DNA from 3 places in the Pseudarthrobacter phenanthrenivorans Sphe3 genome. Region 1 is predicted to be linked to each of the others. Evidence: riboswitches for the same ligand, from Rfam matches in the RefSeq annotation. Region 1 holds a riboswitch; each other region holds the start of a gene.
What was found. A riboswitch is a leader RNA that binds a small molecule or an ion and turns the genes downstream of it on or off. The one in region 1 is predicted to bind thiamine pyrophosphate.

Region 1 (6,000 bases):
CTCCGAAGAGGAGCTGACGCACGACATCAACCGGCTTCGGGCCCAGTGGGAGGGCATCGAAAGCCAGTCGCAGTCCACCAAGATCCTTGCCCCTGAGCTGCTCTACGGGGAACCGGACCTCACCATCAAGGTGGTCCGCGACGTCTTCAACGAGGACTTCTCCAAGCTGATCGTCTCCGGTGAGGAAGCCTGGGACACCATCGAGGCCTACGTCACCTACGTTGCCCCGGACCTGGTGGGCCGGCTCGAGAAGTGGACCAAGGACCAGGACATTTTCAGCGCCTGGCGGATCGACGAGCAGATCCACAAGGCCCTGGAGCGGAAGGTCTTCCTGCCCTCCGGCGGCTCGCTGGTGATCGACCGCACGGAGGCCATGACCGTGGTGGACGTCAATACCGGAAAATTCACCGGCAGCGGCGGCAACCTCGAAGAGACCGTGACCAAGAACAACCTTGAAGCCGCGGAGGAAGTGGTCCGCCAGCTGCGCCTGCGCGATATCGGCGGCATCATCGTCATCGACTTCATCGACATGGTGCTTGAATCCAACCGCGACCTGGTGCTCCGCAGGCTGGTGGAGTGCCTGGGCCGCGACCGTACCAAGCACCAGGTGGCCGAGGTTACCTCCCTGGGGCTGGTGCAGATGACGCGCAAGCGCATGGGCACCGGCCTGCTTGAAGTGTTCGGCGAGCAGTGTGAGGCCTGCGCAGGCCGCGGCGTGGTCACCCACGACGATCCCGTGGAGCACCGCCGCGCCAACATCGTTGCCGCCGAGCACCATGTGCAGCGCTCGGACAACCGTCCGGATGCCCGCGCCGAGAGCCACCGCACGGAGGGCCAGCGCCAGGACAGCAGCCAGCCGGGCGTCCGCCCCGACCGGAAGCGCCGCCGTGGCCGCGGCGGGCAGCAGCCGGACGTGGCCCCCGCTGCCGCGGTCCACGTGCACACAGTCCACCCTGACCAGGCCGACGCCGAGCGGCATGCCAAGGCGGAAGCCACCAGGCTGGCCCTCGCCAACATCGCCGCGGCTGCCCATGCTGCCCACCTGCACGACGATGAGGTGGCGGCAGCAAGGCAGGCGCCCCAGTCGCCGTCCCAGTCCCAGCAGCCCCAGCCGCAGGCCCAGCCTGCAGTACCGGCAGAGCCGGAGAAGCACGACGCCGATGCGTCGCGGCCGGCTGCGGTCCTGACGTTCGGCGGGGAGAAAGTTGTCCTGCCGTTCGTGGAGCATGCAGATGAGCCGCAGGCCAAGCCCGCGCTAACACTGGACCGGCTTGCGGAGGCGTTTGCCCACCTGGGCGAGCCCGCTCCCGCGGCGACTGCTGAACCGTCCGCACCCCAGGACGAGCCCGTGCACAGCCAGCCCGTGCACAGCCAGCCGGTTCTGGACCAGCCGGTCCTGAAGCAGCCGGTCCTGAAGCAGCCCGCCCAGGAGCGGCCGGTTCCTGCTTCCGCGGTGAAGGACTATTCGGACCACACGCTGGAGCAGTCCCGTCCCCGCAGGGCCCGCCGCAACCGGAGCGCCAGCCGCGCGCAGGGTGCAGCCAATGAAACCACCGTCCAGCAGCACGAGGGTGTTCCGGCCGCGGCGCCGGGACACTCCGGGTCCGGACATTCCCACGCGGCCAAGGCTCCTGAGCCGGGCCAGGCAGAGGCGGCCAAGGCAGGCAGCAGCAAGCCCGCAGAGGCGCCGATCATCCTGGGCGTCGGGGTCCCTGCCTCCGAGCTCTAGGACCCGGGAAAAGCCGGATGCCCGGCAAACCACGTATTGTGTGGCTTGCCGGGCATCCGTTGTTTAAGGGTCAGGGCTTTCTCCAGGTGCCAGTCGCACTGCGTCACCTTCCTCCTTCGGCCGGCAAAAAAGCTAGGCTGGGGAATCGACACGGGGTGCCGCGCAGAGAGCCGGCTGAGATCCACACCCGTTGAACCTGTCCGGTTAGCACCGGCGAAGGGATGTCTCTTGTCTACGACCCTTACAGTGCCCGCTGCCACCCCACACCCCGCGCCTGCCGCTGCGGACCTGGCCGGCCAGGGCCGGGACGTGCCACGCGTCCTGTCCATTGCCGGTTCCGACCCGTCCGGCGGCGCCGGCATCCAGGCCGACCTGAAAAGCATCGCCGCCCACGGCGGCTACGGCATGGCAGCCATCACCGCCCTCACGGCACAGAACACCTGCGGTGTGAGCGCAGTCCACGTCCCTCCCGCTGCCTTCCTCACCCGGCAGCTCGAGGCCATCAGTGATGACATCGTCATTGACGCCGTCAAGATTGGGATGCTGGGCGACGCCGAAGTTATTGAGGCAGTCCGGGGATGGCTCGCAAAGGTGCGTCCCGCCGTCGTGGTCCTGGACCCTGTCATGGTGGCCACCAGCGGCGACCGCCTGCTCCAGGAGTCCGCCGAAGCCGCCCTCCGCGGCCTGCTGCCCCTGGCCCACTTGATAACCCCCAATCTCGCCGAACTCGCCATGCTGGTGGGCGGTCCGGTGCAGGAAACCTGGGACGGGGCACTCGAACAGGGCAGGCAACTGGCCTCCGCCAGCGGCGCCACGGTCCTGGTCAAAGGCGGCCACCTTGCCGGGGACGAGTGCCCTGACGCGTTAGTCAATACCTCCGGCATCCTTGGTGAGGAAGTGGTGGTGGTTCCCGGAAAGCGGGTGGCTACGGCAAACAGCCACGGCACTGGCTGCTCCCTCTCGTCCGCCATGGCCACAGTCCAGGCGCGGCTGGGGGACTGGGAGGCGTCGCTCCGGGAGGTCAAACCGTGGCTGGCCGGGGCGCTGGAGGCCTCCGGCCGGCTGGGGGTGGGATCGGGCAGCGGGCCCGTCCACCACTTCCACCACGTCCGGGCGGATAAACCTGAGGGAAGTTTCGCGGCCGGGCTGTGGACGGAAGCGGAAAACGACCTGGCAGAGATCTACGCCCTGGAGTTCATCCGGGACCTGGTGTCGGGGACCCTGCCGGAGCACCAGTTTGCGTACTACCTCGCACAGGACGCCATCTACCTCAATGGCTACTCGCGGGTGCTGGCCAGGGCCAGCGCACTGGCGCCCACGGAAGCGGAGCAGCTTTTCTGGGCACGCTCAGCGCAGCAATGCCTTGAGGTGGAATCGGAACTGCACCGCTCCTGGCTGGCCGCCCGCCCGGTGTGGCCCGGGCCCGGCCCGGTGACCAAGTCCTACGTGGACCACCTGGTGGCGGCATCGGCGTCGGGCAGTTACGCCGTCCTCGCCGCCGCAGTCCTGCCCTGCTTCTGGCTGTATGCCGAAGCCGGGAAGGCGCTCCACGCCCAGTTCCTTGCTGCCGGGGAACCGGCCGGACATCCCTACGCGGACTGGCTCCGCACCTATGCCGATGAGGGCTTTGCCGAAGCAACCCGGACGGCGATTGCCGTGGTGGACCGCGCCGGACTGACCGCCTCGGACGCTGAAAGGGCCGCCATGGTGACCGCCTTCAAGCAGTCCTGCCGCTTGGAAGTGGAGTTTTTCGACGCGCCGCGCCTTCACTCCTGACTGCCGCCGGCGCCGCGCACCGGTAGTATGGTGGGGCGCCGGTCCGGCTGCGGAATTGTTGTGTGGTTCCTATCACAGACAACCCGCCGGGACCAGCCTCATTTGCGGCCGGAGACAAAACTAGCGTATTCTAGATCTTCGGTGCTTACGCCAACACTTGGGTTATGACCCCACGGCGTTGAGGCACAGCGAGAGCCCAGCCACTTACGGAGCAGGGTTCCGCACGCAAATTTGTAATAAACGTCGAGAGAAGTGAGTTCCCAAGTGGTGTACGCGATTGTCCGCGCAGGCGGCCGCCAAGAGAAGGTTTCCGTTGGAGACTTCGTTACCCTGAACCGCGTCGCCGGTGGAGCTGGCAGCACCATTCAGCTGCCCGCACTGCTCCTGGTAGACGGTGACAAAGTCACCTCCGCCGCTGCCGACCTGGCCAAGGTGACTGTCACGGCTGAGATCCTCCAGGACCTCCGTGGTCCTAAGATTGTCATCCAGAAGTTCAAGAACAAGACCGGTTACAAGAAGCGCCAGGGTCACCGCCAGGAACTGACCAAGGTCAAGATCACCGGCATTCAGTAACCACCGGTTACCGTTCAGGTTTTTCAACAGATTCCCCAGAATTTAGAGGCAGGCATTTCAGATGGCACATAAAAAGGGCGCGAGCTCCACTCGCAACGGTCGTGACTCCAACGCTCAGTACCTCGGCGTCAAGCGCTTCGGCGGCCAGGTAGTTTCCGCCGGCGAGATCATCGTCCGCCAGCGCGGCACCCACTTCCACCCGGGCGCCGGCGTTGGCCGTGGCGGCGACGACACCCTGTTCGCACTGACCCCGGGAGCCGTTGAATTCGGCACCCGCCGCGGTCGTCGCGTCGTCAACATCGTTGCTGCTGCAGCTGCAGAGTAACAAAGAGTTCTGAAGCGGTGGAGCGGGCCATACGGTCCGCTCCACTGTTCTTTTAACCGCATTACAATCGTCTTGGCGCCCTTGGGCGTCCAGGAAACAGCACTGAGGAGATCCACGTGGCCAGCTTTGTAGACCGGGTAGTACTGCACGTATCCGGCGGTACCGGCGGCCACGGGTGCGTCTCCGTCCACCGCGAGAAGTTCAAGCCGCTGGGAGGTCCCGACGGCGGCAACGGCGGCAACGGCGGTGACGTCATCCTCCGCGTGGATCACCAGACCACCACGCTCCTTGACTACCACCACGCACCCCACCGGCATGCCACCAACGGCGGCCCTGGGATGGGGGACTGGCGCGGCGGCAAAAACGGCGAGACCCTCATCCTTCCCGTCCCGGACGGCACCGTGGTCAAGTCCAAGGACGGCACCGTCCTGGCCGACCTCGTGGGTGAAGGCGCCGAGTACGTCGCGGCCCATGGCGGCATCGGCGGCCTGGGCAACGCAGCCCTGTCCTCCCAGAAGCGCCGCGCGCCCGGTTTCGCGCTCCTCGGCATCGAAGGCGAAGCCAGCGACATTGTCCTGGAACTGAAATCCATCGCCGACATTGCCCTGGTGGGTTTCCCCTCCGCCGGCAAGTCCAGCCTTATCGCCGCGATGTCCGCTGCCCGGCCCAAGATTGCCGACTACCCCTTCACTACGCTGGTTCCCAACCTGGGCGTGGTCCAGGCTGGAGATGTCCGCTTTACGATCGCTGACGTCCCGGGGCTCATCGAAGGTGCCAGCGAGGGCAAGGGCCTGGGCCACCACTTCCTGCGCCACGTGGAGCGGTGCGCTGCACTGGTCCACGTCCTGGACTGCGGCACCCTCGAGGCGGACCGCGACCCGCTCTCTGACCTCGCCGTTATTGAAGCCGAGCTGGAAAAGTACGCGGTGGACATGAGCTACGCCGGGCAGGACGGGGAAGTTGTTCCGTTGAACCACCGTCCCCGGCTGGTGGCATTGAACAAGGTGGACCTGCCAGACGGCAAGGACATGGCCGAGTTCGTCCGCCCCGAACTCGAGTCCCGCGGCTACCGGGTCTTCGAGATCTCGGCCACCAGCCATGAAGGCCTCCGCCAGCTGGGCTTTGCCATGGCGGAAATCGTCCAGGCGGCCCGCGATGCCGTAGCGGCAGCCCCGCCCAAGGTCCAGCCAGTGGTCCTCAAGCCGCGCGCCGTCAACGAGGCCGGCTTCAAGATCCGCCGCGAGGAAAAGGGCCTCGAACCGCTGTTCCGCGTCCTTGGCGAGAAGCCGGTGCGCTGGGTCAAGCAGACCGACTTCACCAACGAGGAAGCCATCGGCTACCTCGCCGACCGCCTGGCCAAGCTCGGCGTTGAGACCGAACTGTTCAAGCAGGGCGCCAAGCCCGGCGACACCGTTGTCATTGGTGAGGACGACGGCGTCGTCTTTGACTGGGAGCCCACCATGATGGCAGGCGCCGAGCTCTTGGCCTCGCCGCGCGGCACGGACGTCCGGTTTGCCGACATCGGCGACCGTCCCACGCGTGGTCAGAAGCGCGAGGAACAGCAGGAGCGCCGGGATGCCAAGGCCGCCGCCCGCGC
Region 2 (6,000 bases), 1.5 Mb from region 1:
TCCTGCTGCATGAGGCCGGCGCGGCCACGCTGTTCGCGCGGGGACGCCCCGTCAACCAGCAGCGAGCCGGATTCGTCGGAGTCGCCGGCCCCGCCGTCGTCGTCCGCATCGCCCAGCACCCCTGCCAAGGCATGGAGGAGGGTGGACTTGCCGGCGCCCGATGGCCCCAGCAGGAGGACGCGCTCCCCCGGCAGGATGTCCAGCTCAAGGGCCTGCACCGCGGGCGTGGACCGCCCGGCATGCCGCCAGCCCCAGCCGCGGGCGCTGACGGCCGCCGGACGCACTGCCGCCGGAGCGTCATGGCGGGTAGGTGCAGCCATCAGGAGAAGACGGGCTCCGTTGCTGCCTTTCGTGAGGCAAAGGAGCTCAGGACGCCGGTCTTCGCCAGCCCGCGGGTGGCGAGCCAGGACAGGGCGCCCGCGATGATCGCGCCGGAAATCATGGTGAAGATGATGTACGCCAGCTTGTCGCCGCCTGAGTACGCGATGTTCCAGCCCCACGGAGCGAAGGAGTCGTTCAGGCCGCAGAAGAGGCCCGCCGCAGCGCCTGCCAACAGGGAAACGGGCAGGTTGAACTTCCGGTACACGAAGATCGCGAAAACGATCTCCGCTCCCAGGCCCTGGACAAAGCCGGAGAACAGTACGGAGGCGCCGTACTGGGAGCCCATGAGCAGCTCACCGGTGGCTGCAACGGTCTCGCAGAACAGCGCGGCGCCGGGCTTGCGAATGATGAGCATGCCTAGTACCGCCGGAATCATCCAGCCGCCGGCGATGAGGCCCGTGAGGGGCGGGGTAGACGGCATTCATGGGCGCCGAGACTGCGGCCGCACCCTGGGACCACGCCCAGAAAATAACGCCGCCGGCAATGGCGATAAGGGCCGCCACCACGATGTCCACCACGCGCCAGGACTTGGCCGTGCTCTTCTTCACTGCTGTTGTTGCCATGCGATCCTCCTGAGGAACAGGAGGGGAAAGTGGACGCGGCTGCCGGCACTGCTGCCGATGCGCGCGCACTTCGAGAACTCGACTCCCTTGCGCCGGTACTAACCGGATCAGGTTCGAGGGTCTGCGGCTGTCCGCACTCTCAGCGCCCACCTGCGGTGCCTGGCATGGCCAGTCCGACGGCGGCGCTCCCCTGTCGTTGAATGATTCTGTGTGTAAATAATCGCCCTGGTGGGCGTGGTCCAGTTTACACCGCAGGAGGGGTAGATTGTGGCCCATGACTGCCACTCCGCCCCATGTGACCGAGTACGATCCGGACTCCGACGCCGCCCAGCCCGAGGGATCGCTGGAAGCATTGATCGCCCGGATCGAGGCGGAAGTCCGGGAACTGCAGTTTCCCGGGTTTTCTCCGGATGATTCCCTGAACCTGGGCCTGCTCCTGGTGGAACTGGGCAAGGAACGGGACCTGCCCATCGCCATCGACATCACCAAGGGCAGGCAGGTCCTCTTCCACGTGGCCCTGCCTGGCGCCACACCGGACAACGACCACTGGATCCGCGCCAAGCAGCGCACTGCCGCCCGGTACGAGGTGCCCTCGCTGCTGGTGGGACTGCGCGGCCGGCTCGGGGGCGGACGAATCGAGGATCAGGGCTGGTTCGACGAACGCCGCTATGCCGCCCATGGCGGGTCGTTTCCCGTCTATGTGACTGGCGTGGGTGCGGTAGCCACCGTCACAGTTTCCGGGCTTCCGCAGGTCCAGGACCATGATCTGGTGGTGGAGGCGTTGCGGGAGGTCCTTCAGGGAGTGCGGTCCGGAGACGGGTTGTGACCGGACCGGCCGGCGAAAACCAGGTCCGGGCGGCGCTGGACAAAGCCTCGGATGAGATGATTTTCATCGGCCCGGACCACCCTTACTATCCGCTGCTGGCGGAGCTGGTGTCCGCCGTCGGAAATTCCTGGCAGCAGGGCTATGACCACGGCCGCCGGGGCGGGGACGACGCGAACCCCTACACGTGGAACAGCGCGGCGGGCTGATCCGCCGCCAGAGGAAATACAAAGGCTGCTTAGCATTTACATAGTAATCATGCTTACTATGTTGTCTCCCGGCTTATGAGGAGTACAGGACATGGCAGCCAGCACCCGCCTGACAGGCGCCCGCACAGGCCTGCAGAGAGCTGCTTTGGGCACCGCCGCCGTGTTCTGCCTGGCTGGCGTCCTCGGCTTCGTCCCGGGCGTCACCGCCAACTATGGTTCCCTGGGCCTTGCCGGCCATGGATCCGGAGCGCTCCTGCTGGGGATTTTCCAGGTTTCAGCACTTCACAACATCGTGCACCTGCTCTTCGGTGTGGCAGGCGTCCTGATGGCGCGCACCCACGCGCAAGCCAGGAGCTACCTCGTCTATGGCGGAGTGATCTACCTCGTCCTGTGGCTGTACGGCCTGCTGGTAGGCGACACCACGCCGGCAAACTTCGTCCCGGCAAACAACGCCGACAACTGGCTGCACCTGGTCCTGGGCCTGGCCATGATCGCCCTGGCCGTCATGCTGGCAAGGGGCCCTGCCACCAACGCGAGCACCAACAACGGCAGCAACGCCAGCACCAGCGCCAGCACCAGATCTGAAGGAGCATCATGAGAATCCCCGGACCGCGTGGACCCATCAGCACGGCCTTGTTCAGCGTCCTCGCCGGCGCCCCGGGCGCGGACACGGAAGGCCTGGACGGGCTGCACCGGATGGCGGCCGCCCGCCTGGCGGCCGAGATAGACATCATCGAGGACGATGACCTGCAACTCACGCTGTTTTGCCTCTACGAACTCCACTACTCCGGGCTCGAGGGCGTCAGTGATGAGTGGGAGTGGGCGCCGGGACTGATCCAGCTGCGGCATTCACTGGAAAAGCCCTTCGAAGCCGCCCTCAGGCAAGCCGCCCATGAGGCGGCCGGTGAGCTGGAGCTTCCCGCGGACATGGTCCCCACCAGCGACGCCGTGGCGGCCGTCCTGTTCGGCCTCGCGGCGCAGGACAGCGGTCCCAGCCTTTCCCGCTATGTGGCGAAAAAGGCAACCCTGGACCAGCTCAAGGAATTCCTGGTCCACAAGTCCATCTACCAGCTCAAGGAAGCGGACCCCCACACCTTCGCCATCCCCCGCCTGTCCGGACGGGCCAAGGCGGCGCTCGTGGAAATCCAGGCTGACGAGTACGGCGGCGGGCGGCCCGAGCGGATGCACAGCACGCTGTTCGCCCGAACCATGAGCGGGCTGGGAATGGACTGCGCCTATGGAGCGTATGTTGACGCGGTCCCCGCGATTTCCCTCGCGGCGGTGAACCTGATGTCCCTGTTCGGGCTGAACCGGCGGCTGCGGGGGGCCATCACCGGGCACCTGGCCATGTATGAAATGACGTCTTCCCAGCCCAACCGCCTGTACGGCAACGGGTTTCGCCGGCTTGGTTTCGATGCCGGCGTGACCCGCTACTTCGACGAGCATGTGGAAGCGGACGCCGTCCATGAACAGATCGCCGGCCGTGACCTGGCCGGCGGGCTGGTGGAGGCAGAACCGCACCTGCTCGGGGACGTGCTGTTCGGAGCCACGGCAGTCATGGCCATCGACGGCCGGCTGTCGGCGCACATCCTGCAGTCCTGGGAAAACGGCCGAAGCTCCCTCAGGGCGGCTGTACCGGCGGCAGCATGAGCAGCCAGCCTGCGGCGCGGTCCGCCGTGGAGGGACCCGCCCAGGACAATTCCGCGGTGGAGGGACCCGCCGTGGAGGGACCCGCCTTGGAAGGATCCGTCGAATACATCCTGCCCCTGCGCTGGACCGACGATTCCTGCCTGCCGGAACTGGCCGCCTACCTCCGCCGCCTCACGGAATGGATTCCCGTCACGGTGGTGGACGGTTCGCCGGTACGGCTCTTCGAACAGCACCGGGTGCTGTTCCCCGCCGCCGTCAAGCACATCCCTCCAAGGGCGGGCAGCGGCGGCAACGGCAAAGTCGCCGGGGTCATGACGGGCGTACGGGACTCGACGGCGGACCTCCTGGTGATTGCCGACGACGACGTCCGCTACACGCGCGAGGCCCTCGCCGCCGTCGTCCATCACCTCCGTTCAGCGGACGTGGTGCGCCCGCAGAATTACTTCGATCCCCTCCCTTGGCACGCGTGCTGGGATACGGCCAGGACGCTCATCAACCGTGCCTGGTCCGCGGACTTTCCCGGGACGCTGGCTCTCCGCCGGGACGCGCTGCTGGCAACGGGAGGCTATGCTCCCGTCCTGTTCGAAAACCTGGAGCTGATCCGGACAGTCAAGGCCGCCGGGGGACGGGAGAAAATTGTCCCGGACCTTTTCGTGGCCCGCCGTCCACCGGGCAGCCGGCACTTCGTGAAGCAGCGCGTCCGGCAGGCGTACGACGACTTTGCCCAGCCGCGCAGGCTCGTGGCGGAACTGGCGCTGCTTCCGGCCATCGCTGCAGCCGCCTGCCTGCCGCCACGGCACCGCCGGACGGCTTTTTTCTGCCTTGCCGCAGCGCCTGCCCTCGCCGCGGAAATCGGGCGGCGCCGGCACGGCGGGACTGCCGTCTTTCCCTTCGCTGCAGTGTGGTTTGCCCCGCTCTGGACCCTGGAGCGCGCCTTCTGTATTTGGATAGCGCTCGGCTACCGGCTGTCCGGCGGTATGCCCTATGCCGGAACCAGGCTCAGGACAGCAGCCCATTCGGTTGCGGGACTCCGGCGGCGCTACCAGGGCCGGATCGCCGAACAGCGCAACCAACACCTATGGAGTTCCATTATTAACCCAGAGCAGGAGCACACATGAACCAGGAACCGGCCGAGAGCTCCATTGTGGTCTGCCCCGATGGGCCGCTCATTGTGCGGGGCGATTTCGAGATCGTCACGCCGTCAGGCGACCCGGTACCCCGCGAACGGAAAACCGTTGCATTGTGCCGCTGCGGGGCGTCAGCCATCAAGCCCTATTGCGATGGCACACACAAGATGATCAAGTTCCGGACGGAACCGCCCGCCCCCTGATCCCCACCCCCTGATCCCGGCAACGTCGTCCCTCGGGCCTGTCCCGGGGCAGATAGGCTGGTGGCAGTCCGTTTTACCGCCCGCAAGGAGTACTAGGAATGAATTTCTTCATCAAGCTGCTCGGCACCGGAATCAGCCTCGGCGCCGGCTTCCTCGGCACCAAGCTGGTCAACGCCATCTGGGAGAAGAGCACGGGGCGCAAGCCGCCTACCGGCAAGGATGAGGACGTCCCCACGAGCCTGCAGTCAGCACTGACGTTCGCCCTCATCTCCGCCTCCGTCAGCACCATCATCCAGGTCCTGGCCAACCGTGGCACCCAGCGCGCCATCACCCGTTTCGCCAAGAGCCAGGACATCGTCTGACCTGACCTGGTTCCCTAACGCAGCTGGCCGTCGTCGGAAGCGTCCTCACGGGCGGCTTTGGCGGCGGCTTTCTGCACAACCGCTTCCAGCTCATCAGAGGTGAGGAGCTCGCGGTGCAGGTGCTTGGTGCGGTAGCCGGCGCGGCCCACCATATGGGCTGACACCGGGACGGTCAGCAACTGGAAGATCCAGGCCACCAGCAGCACCGGCCACACCCACCAGGTCCGCATCTGCAGGCCGATGGATGCCAGCAGCAGGAACAGCCCCAGGACCTGCGGCTTGGTGGCGGCGTGCATGCGGCTCAGGAGGTCCGGGAACCGCAGCAGGCCGATGGCCGCACCCAGGGACATCACGGCCCCAACAATCATGAACACCGCGGAGAGCACGTCCACCCAGGTGTCCAGGCCGGTGGAATCAGGATTCATTGGTCTGCTCCCTCCGGTCGGCCACGAACCTGGCCACGGTCACTGATCCGATGAAGCCGATGATGGAGATGGCGACCACCAGCATCAGGTTGTTCAGGTGCCGGTTGACGGCCATGTCCACGCACAGCGCTCCGCCCAGGATGGCCAGCAGGACGTCCGTGGCCAGCACCCGGTCCAGCAGCGACGGACCGCGGGAGATCCTGACTATGGCGCCGGCGGCCGCGAGCGAAAAGATCACGGCCGTAACAACCAGGACG
Region 3 (6,000 bases), 420 kb from region 1:
GCGCGCGGGTCACCGCCGTCGCGAGCAGCACGGCGTCGCACCCCAGCTCCATGGCGAGGGCGGCGTCGGACGCGGTGCCGATGCCGGCGTCCAGCACCACCGGAACCGAGGCGCGGGACACGATGAGCTCGATGTTGTGCGGATTGAGGATGCCCAGGCCGGTACCGATGGGAGAACCGAGCGGCATCACGGCGGTGGCGCCCAGGTTCTCGAGCCGAAGCGCGAGGACGGGATCGTCATTGGTGTACGCAAACACCTTGAACCCCCTGTTGACCAGCTGTTCGGTGGCGTCCACGAGCTCGACGGCGTCCGGCAGGAGGGTGTGCTCGTCGGCGATGACCTCAAGCTTCACCCAGTCTGTTTCCAGCGCCTCCCGGGCAAGCTCGGCGGTGAGGACGGCATCCCGGGCGGTGAAACACCCCGCGGTGTTGGGAAGGACCCGGATGCCGTGGTCCAGCAGCAGCTGGAAGAGCGAGCCCGTCTCGGCGGGTGAATAGCGGCGCATCGCCACCGTGGTGAGAGAGGTTCCGGAGGCCAGGAGCGCGGCGCCCAGGCCGTCCAGGCTGGGGGCGCCACCCGTCCCCATAATCAGCCGTGACCCCAGGGCGACGCCGTCAATCACCAGGGCGTCCTGCGGGTCCTGCCCGGCGCCGGCATGGAGGGTGCTGGTTTCGGTCATGGTCAGCCTCCTTGGACTGCGGTTACGAGTTCGACGTCGTCGCCCTCCGCGAGCGCGGTGGCGAACCACATGCTCCGCGGCACCACAGTGGCGTTGCGTGCCACCGCCACGCCCAGCCGGCGGCCGTCAACAGCCTGGCCGTCAGCAGCCAGGTCACGCCCCGTGACCTCGCTGACGAGCATGGTGATGGATGCGCCCTCAGGCACGGTATGCCCGGTTCCGTTCAGGGTGATATTCATACTTTCTCCTTGATGTCAGGTCCGGTGGCGGCAACGCCACCCGGGCGGACTGCGCTGCGCGAAAGGCCGTCCGAAAAACGTGCGGGATCAAAAGGGACCCAGCGCGGGTCTCCCCTGCCGTCCAGCAACTCCCGGCAGATTGCGGCCGCGGCGGGGGCCAGCAGTACGCCATGGCGGAAAAAGCCGGTGGCGATGATGAGGCCTTCCACGTACTTCTGTTCTTCGTGCCCTGCAGGGCGGACCGCCAGCGGCACCCGCCCCAGCAGCGGGGCGTTGTCCGGAGTGCCGGACCTGGGACGTGCTGTGCATTCCAGCAGCTCGAGCTCCGCCACCGCGGGCACCAAAACCTGGGCGTCGCGGAGCAGCTGGTAAACACCCCCGGCGGAGACCGCCCCGGTGTTGGACCCGTTGCCCTGCCCGAGGGCATCCTCCCGCTGCGTGGCCCCGACCACCACAGTGCCATCCCGGCGCGGCACGATGTACACGGGGACACCACGGACAAGTCCCCTGACGGTGGAGGTAAGCAGGGGCCGGAGGTGTGCGGGCACTGCCAGGCGCAGGATGTCACCGTGCACGGGCCGCAAGGGCAGGCGCAGGTCCTCCGGCAGGCCGGCGAGTGCCGCCGCGTCCAGGCCATTGGCCACCACTGTCTCCCCGGCAAGGACAGTCCCGCCGCCGGCCAGCCGCGCGCCCGAAACTGCACCGTCCTGCCAGAACAGGCCCGCTGCCCTGTCCGGCACGGCATAGCCGTCCACGGCTCCGGCCACGAAGCTTCCGCCGCTCCCGGCTCCGCCCTCGTGCCGGGCCAGGGTACGGCGCAGGCAGGCCAGCAGTTGCCGCGGATCCACCTGATGGTCAGCAGGGGTATCCAGCGCGCAGGCAATGGCAGGGCTCAGCAGGGGCTCCCGCCGCCGGGCTTCACGGATGGTGAGGGGCTCCACCGTGAGTCCGTTGGCCTGCTGCACGGCCCGCAGGTCCAGCAGCGCCTGCCGGTCGGCGGAGTCGGCACCCACGGCGAGCGTCGGCGTCGTAAGGTATCCGGGATCCGACCCGGCAGCCGCGGCGAGGTCAGCGGCAAAAGCGGGCCAGCGGGCGGCAGCGTCGAGCATGAGCTCCAGGAGGTCTTCCTCCTGGTAGTGCAGTTCGCTGACGGGAGCAAGCATTCCTGCAGCAGCCCAGCTGGCCCCGGAGCCGGGGGCATCATCGATGACCACCACTGACCGCCCGGACCGCCTCACCTCCCAGGCGATGGAATGCCCGATGACTCCTCCGCCGATAACGGCAACATCGGCACGGATCACGGCCCCTGGCCCGGCTGGTTCATCGAAAGCACCAGGGTGCGGCGGTTCGCTCATGTGTCTCCTTCCCTACGCCGGTATTAGCCGGATCAGGTCAAGCGGTCGGCTCTGACGCCCTCTCAGCCCGGCGCTTTATGACAGCTGCCGCGGCTCCCGCAGTACGAGGCCAGTGTAGAGGAACTAGGCTGGCTCCCATGAATGTGTCCCCCTCCCCCGCCGCTTCCCATGTCCCCGGAACCGACGCCTTTATCAATGCCGAAGGCAGCGCAGGCCTGCAGGCAGCACGGTTGTACCTCTGCACGGATGCGCGGCGGGACCGCGGCGACTTCGAACAGTTCGTCGATGCCGCGTTCGCGGGCGGGGTGGACATCATCCAGTTGCGGGACAAGTCGATTGAGGCGGCAGAGGAACTGGAACTGCTGGCGTTGCTGAAGGAAGCGGCCGTCCGCCACGGCCGCTTGTGGGCCGTGAACGACCGTGCGGACATCGCCGTCCTTTCCGGTGCGCCGGTGTTCCACATTGGACAGAAGGACCTCCCCCTCAACGCGGCCAGAACGCTGCTCAACGGGAACGCCGCTATTGGCCTGTCCAGCCACAGCCCGGAGCAGGTGGACGCGGCCCTGGCAGCTGCTGCGGGGCCCGCAGCGCTGGACTACTTCTGCGTGGGACCCCTCTGGGCAACACCCACCAAGCCGGGCCGCGCCGCCGTCGGACTGGACCTGGTGAAGTACGCTGCCGCCGCAGCGGGCCGGCAGGAAGAGTCCGACGGCGGCGTCCCCTGGTTCGCGATCGGCGGGATTGACCACGGCAACGTGGAACAGGTGGTGGAGGCCGGCGCCAGCCGGATCGTGGTGGTCCGCGCCATCACCGAAGCCGACGAGCCCGCAGCGGCGGCAGCTTCACTCCTGGCTGCGCTGGACGCCGCCCGTCCGTGAGGCTGCAGCCGAAAACCAGCCCGTCCTCCGCGCCGTTTCATGCACGATCCGCACAATTGGGGCTACGCTGATTTTCGTGTCACATCATCGGCTGGCCCCCAATGTCCACGAGCACACGAACGCCCTTGAGGCGGCCCTGAGCGCGCTGCGGACCGAGCTTGAGCTGCCCGGCCCGTACCCTGCCGAGGCAGTGGAGGACGCGGAAGCCGCAGTCTCGGCTTTGCGGCTTCCGGCCTATGACCTGACGGCGGTGGAGTTCATCACGATCGATCCGGCGTCGTCCACCGACCTGGACCAGGCGCTTTTTATCGAACGCGACGGCGGGGGCTACCGGGTGCTGTATGCCATCGCTGACGTTCCCTCCTTTGTTGCACCCGGCGGACCGCTGGACGCCGAGACACGGCGCCGGGGACAGACGTTCTACACGCCGGACGGCCGCATCCCGCTGCATCCGGAAGTCATCAGCGAGGGGGCGGGAAGCCTCCTGCCCGGCCAGGACTGCTCCGCGTTCGTGTGGGACTTCCGCCTTGACGAGGGGGCCGAGGTGGCCGAGGTTGCCGTCAGGCGGGCGCGGATGCGGAGCCGGGCCAAGCTCAGCTACAAGGGGGCCCAGGCGGAGCTCGACGGCGGCAGCCCCTCCGACGTGCTGCACCTCCTGAGGGAAGTGGGGCTCAAGCGAGTGGAGCTGGAGCGCGCAAGGGAGGGCGCCAGCCTGAACATGCCGGACCAGGAGATAGTGCAGCTTCCCGACGGCGGCTACCGGATTGCCGCTGCCCCGCAGCTGCCGGTGGAGGACTGGAACGCCCAGATCTCGCTCATGACCGGCATGGCCGCAGCGCAGATGATGCTGGCCGGGAAAGTGGGCATACTGCGGACCATGCCCTCGCCGGATGAACGCTCCCTGAACCATTTCCGGCTGCAGACGGAGGCGCTGGGGCGGCCCTGGAACGGCGAAATGAGCTACGGCGAATACCTGCGGAGCCTGGATCCTACCGACCCGCGCCAGCTGGCCATCATGCATTCGGCAGGCATGCTGTTCCGCGGCGCCGCTTACACCGCCTTCGACGGGACAGTTCCGGAAGATGCGGTCCAGTCCGCGATCGGCGCGGCCTACGCGCACACGACGGCACCGCTGCGCCGGCTGGTGGACCGCTTCGTGCTGGTGACCTGCGAGGCACTGAGCAACGGCGGCGACGTACCGGGCTGGGTACGGGACGCGTTGCCGTCCTTACCCGAGATCATGGCCGGTTCCGACCAGCTGGCCTCCCGCATGGAGCGCATGGCCCTGGACACCGTGGAAGCGGCGCTGCTGATCAACCACATCGGACAGGAATTCGACGCGATCGTGATCTCCGGGTCCAAGCCGCAGAAGGAAAACGGAAACGGCGGCAACGGCAGGAACGGCAACGGGAAGGGCGGCAACGGGCGCAACGGCAACGGCAACGGCGGTTCCGGGATCATCCAGATTGCTGAACCCGCTGTCACTGCCCGGTGCGCGGGTGACCTGGAAGCCGGCACCAAAGTCCGGGTCCGCCTCATTTCCTCTGACATCGCCACCCGGGAAGTGCATTTCGAACTGAGCCCTCCGGCGTCCTGAACCAGGCCGGTTTTGCCACTTCTCCCGCGGGCACAAGCGGCCAAAGCCGGGATTCCGCCCCCTTGCGGCTAGACTGAAGAAGTAGAAACGGATGCCCGGTCGTTGATTTCCTTGATTTGAAACCAACAAGCCCGCCCCTACGCGATCTTGAGATACACCCGCTGGTCACCAGTGCCAGCATTTTAGATAGCCCGCGATCGGCTTCCACTGGAATTGCGTGCGCGCCCGAGCGTGCTCCGGAGCGGCCCCTGGCCGGCCCGTTGAGCAGGCAGCGCCATTGCCCAAATGAATAAGGAAACTCCCCCGTGAGTGAATTGCATACCCACCAGCTCTTGACCGATGACTCCGGCACCGAAACCATCGAGCCCGAAGAAACAATCATCTCGGACGAGAAGCCGCACGAGATCGAGGAGAAATCCTTCGCGGACTTCAACGTCCGCGCGGACATCGTGGAATCCCTGGCCGACGCCGGGATCACCCACCCCTTCCCCATCCAGGCCATGACCCTGCCCGTGGCCCTTTCCGGCCACGACATCATCGGCCAGGCCAAGACCGGCACCGGCAAGACCCTGGGCTTCGGCATCCCCGCCCTGCAGCGGGTGGTGGGCCGTGACGACGCGGGCTACGAGAAACTCGCAGTTCCCGGCGCGCCGCAGGCCCTGGTCATCGTCCCCACCCGTGAACTCGCGGTACAGGTGGCCAACGACCTGCAGACGGCCTCCCGCAAGAGGAACGCACGCATCGCCACCATCTACGGCGGCCGGGCCTACGAGCCCCAGGTGGAAGCCCTGAAGAATGGCGTGGAGGTTGTGGTGGGAACCCCCGGGCGCCTCATCGACCTCTACAAGCAGAAGCACCTGAGCCTGAAGAACGTCAAAGTCGTCATCCTCGACGAGGCCGACGAAATGCTTGACCTCGGCTTCCTGCCGGACGTCGAGACCCTGATCGCGGCCACGCCGGCGGTCCGGCAGACCCTGCTGTTCTCCGCCACCATGCCGGGCCCGGTCATCGCCATGGCCCGCCGGTACATGACCCAGCCCACCCACATCCGTGCTGCTGATCCGGATGACGAAGGCCTTACCAAGCGGGACATCCGGCAGCTGATCTACCGCGCGCACAGCATGGACAAGATCGAAGTGGTGGCACGCATCCTCCAGGCCAAGGGCCGCGGCCGGACCATTATCTTCACCAAGACCAAGCGCACCGCGGCCAAGGTTGCCGAGGAACTGGTGGACCGCGGGTTCGCGGCGGC

Region 2: it holds a riboswitch for thiamine pyrophosphate, as region 1 does, so the genes downstream of both, ASPHE3_RS18330 (ECF transporter S component) here and thiD (bifunctional hydroxymethylpyrimidine kinase/phosphomethylpyrimidine kinase) in region 1, are expected to answer to the same signal.
Region 3: it holds a riboswitch for thiamine pyrophosphate, as region 1 does, so the genes downstream of both, ASPHE3_RS13040 (FAD-dependent oxidoreductase) here and thiD (bifunctional hydroxymethylpyrimidine kinase/phosphomethylpyrimidine kinase) in region 1, are expected to answer to the same signal.

The regions. Positions count from the first base shown of each region.
Region 1 covers NC_015145.1:2,403,954-2,409,953, reverse strand. Annotated here, with positions in the region: gene ASPHE3_RS11195 (Rne/Rng family ribonuclease) at 1-1,729, shown strand, start outside; TPP riboswitch at 1,871-1,968, shown strand; gene thiD (bifunctional hydroxymethylpyrimidine kinase/phosphomethylpyrimidine kinase) at 1,976-3,505, shown strand; gene rplU (50S ribosomal protein L21) at 3,770-4,078, shown strand; gene rpmA (50S ribosomal protein L27) at 4,140-4,403, shown strand; gene obgE (GTPase ObgE) at 4,520-6,000, shown strand, end outside.
Region 2 covers NC_015145.1:3,947,441-3,953,440, forward strand. Annotated here, with positions in the region: gene ASPHE3_RS18325 (ABC transporter ATP-binding protein) at 1-320, opposite strand, end outside; partial or broken gene ASPHE3_RS18330 (ECF transporter S component) at 320-944, opposite strand; TPP riboswitch at 1,011-1,146, opposite strand; gene ASPHE3_RS18335 (heme-degrading domain-containing protein) at 1,219-1,770, shown strand; gene ASPHE3_RS18340 (hypothetical protein) at 1,767-1,976, shown strand; gene ASPHE3_RS18345 (DUF4383 domain-containing protein) at 2,068-2,574, shown strand; gene ASPHE3_RS18350 (iron-containing redox enzyme family protein) at 2,571-3,626, shown strand; gene ASPHE3_RS18355 (glycosyltransferase family 2 protein) at 3,623-4,744, shown strand; gene ASPHE3_RS18360 (CDGSH iron-sulfur domain-containing protein) at 4,741-4,956, shown strand; gene ASPHE3_RS18365 (DUF4235 domain-containing protein) at 5,055-5,318, shown strand; gene mnhG (monovalent cation/H(+) antiporter subunit G) at 5,333-5,743, opposite strand; gene ASPHE3_RS18375 (monovalent cation/H+ antiporter complex subunit F) at 5,733-6,000, opposite strand, start outside.
Region 3 covers NC_015145.1:2,820,881-2,826,880, forward strand. Annotated here, with positions in the region: gene ASPHE3_RS13030 (thiazole synthase) at 1-679, opposite strand, end outside; gene thiS (sulfur carrier protein ThiS) at 682-918, opposite strand; gene ASPHE3_RS13040 (FAD-dependent oxidoreductase) at 915-2,273, opposite strand; TPP riboswitch at 2,266-2,383, opposite strand; gene thiE (thiamine phosphate synthase) at 2,411-3,151, shown strand; gene ASPHE3_RS13050 (RNB domain-containing ribonuclease) at 3,228-4,748, shown strand; gene ASPHE3_RS13055 (DEAD/DEAH box helicase) at 5,054-6,000, shown strand, end outside.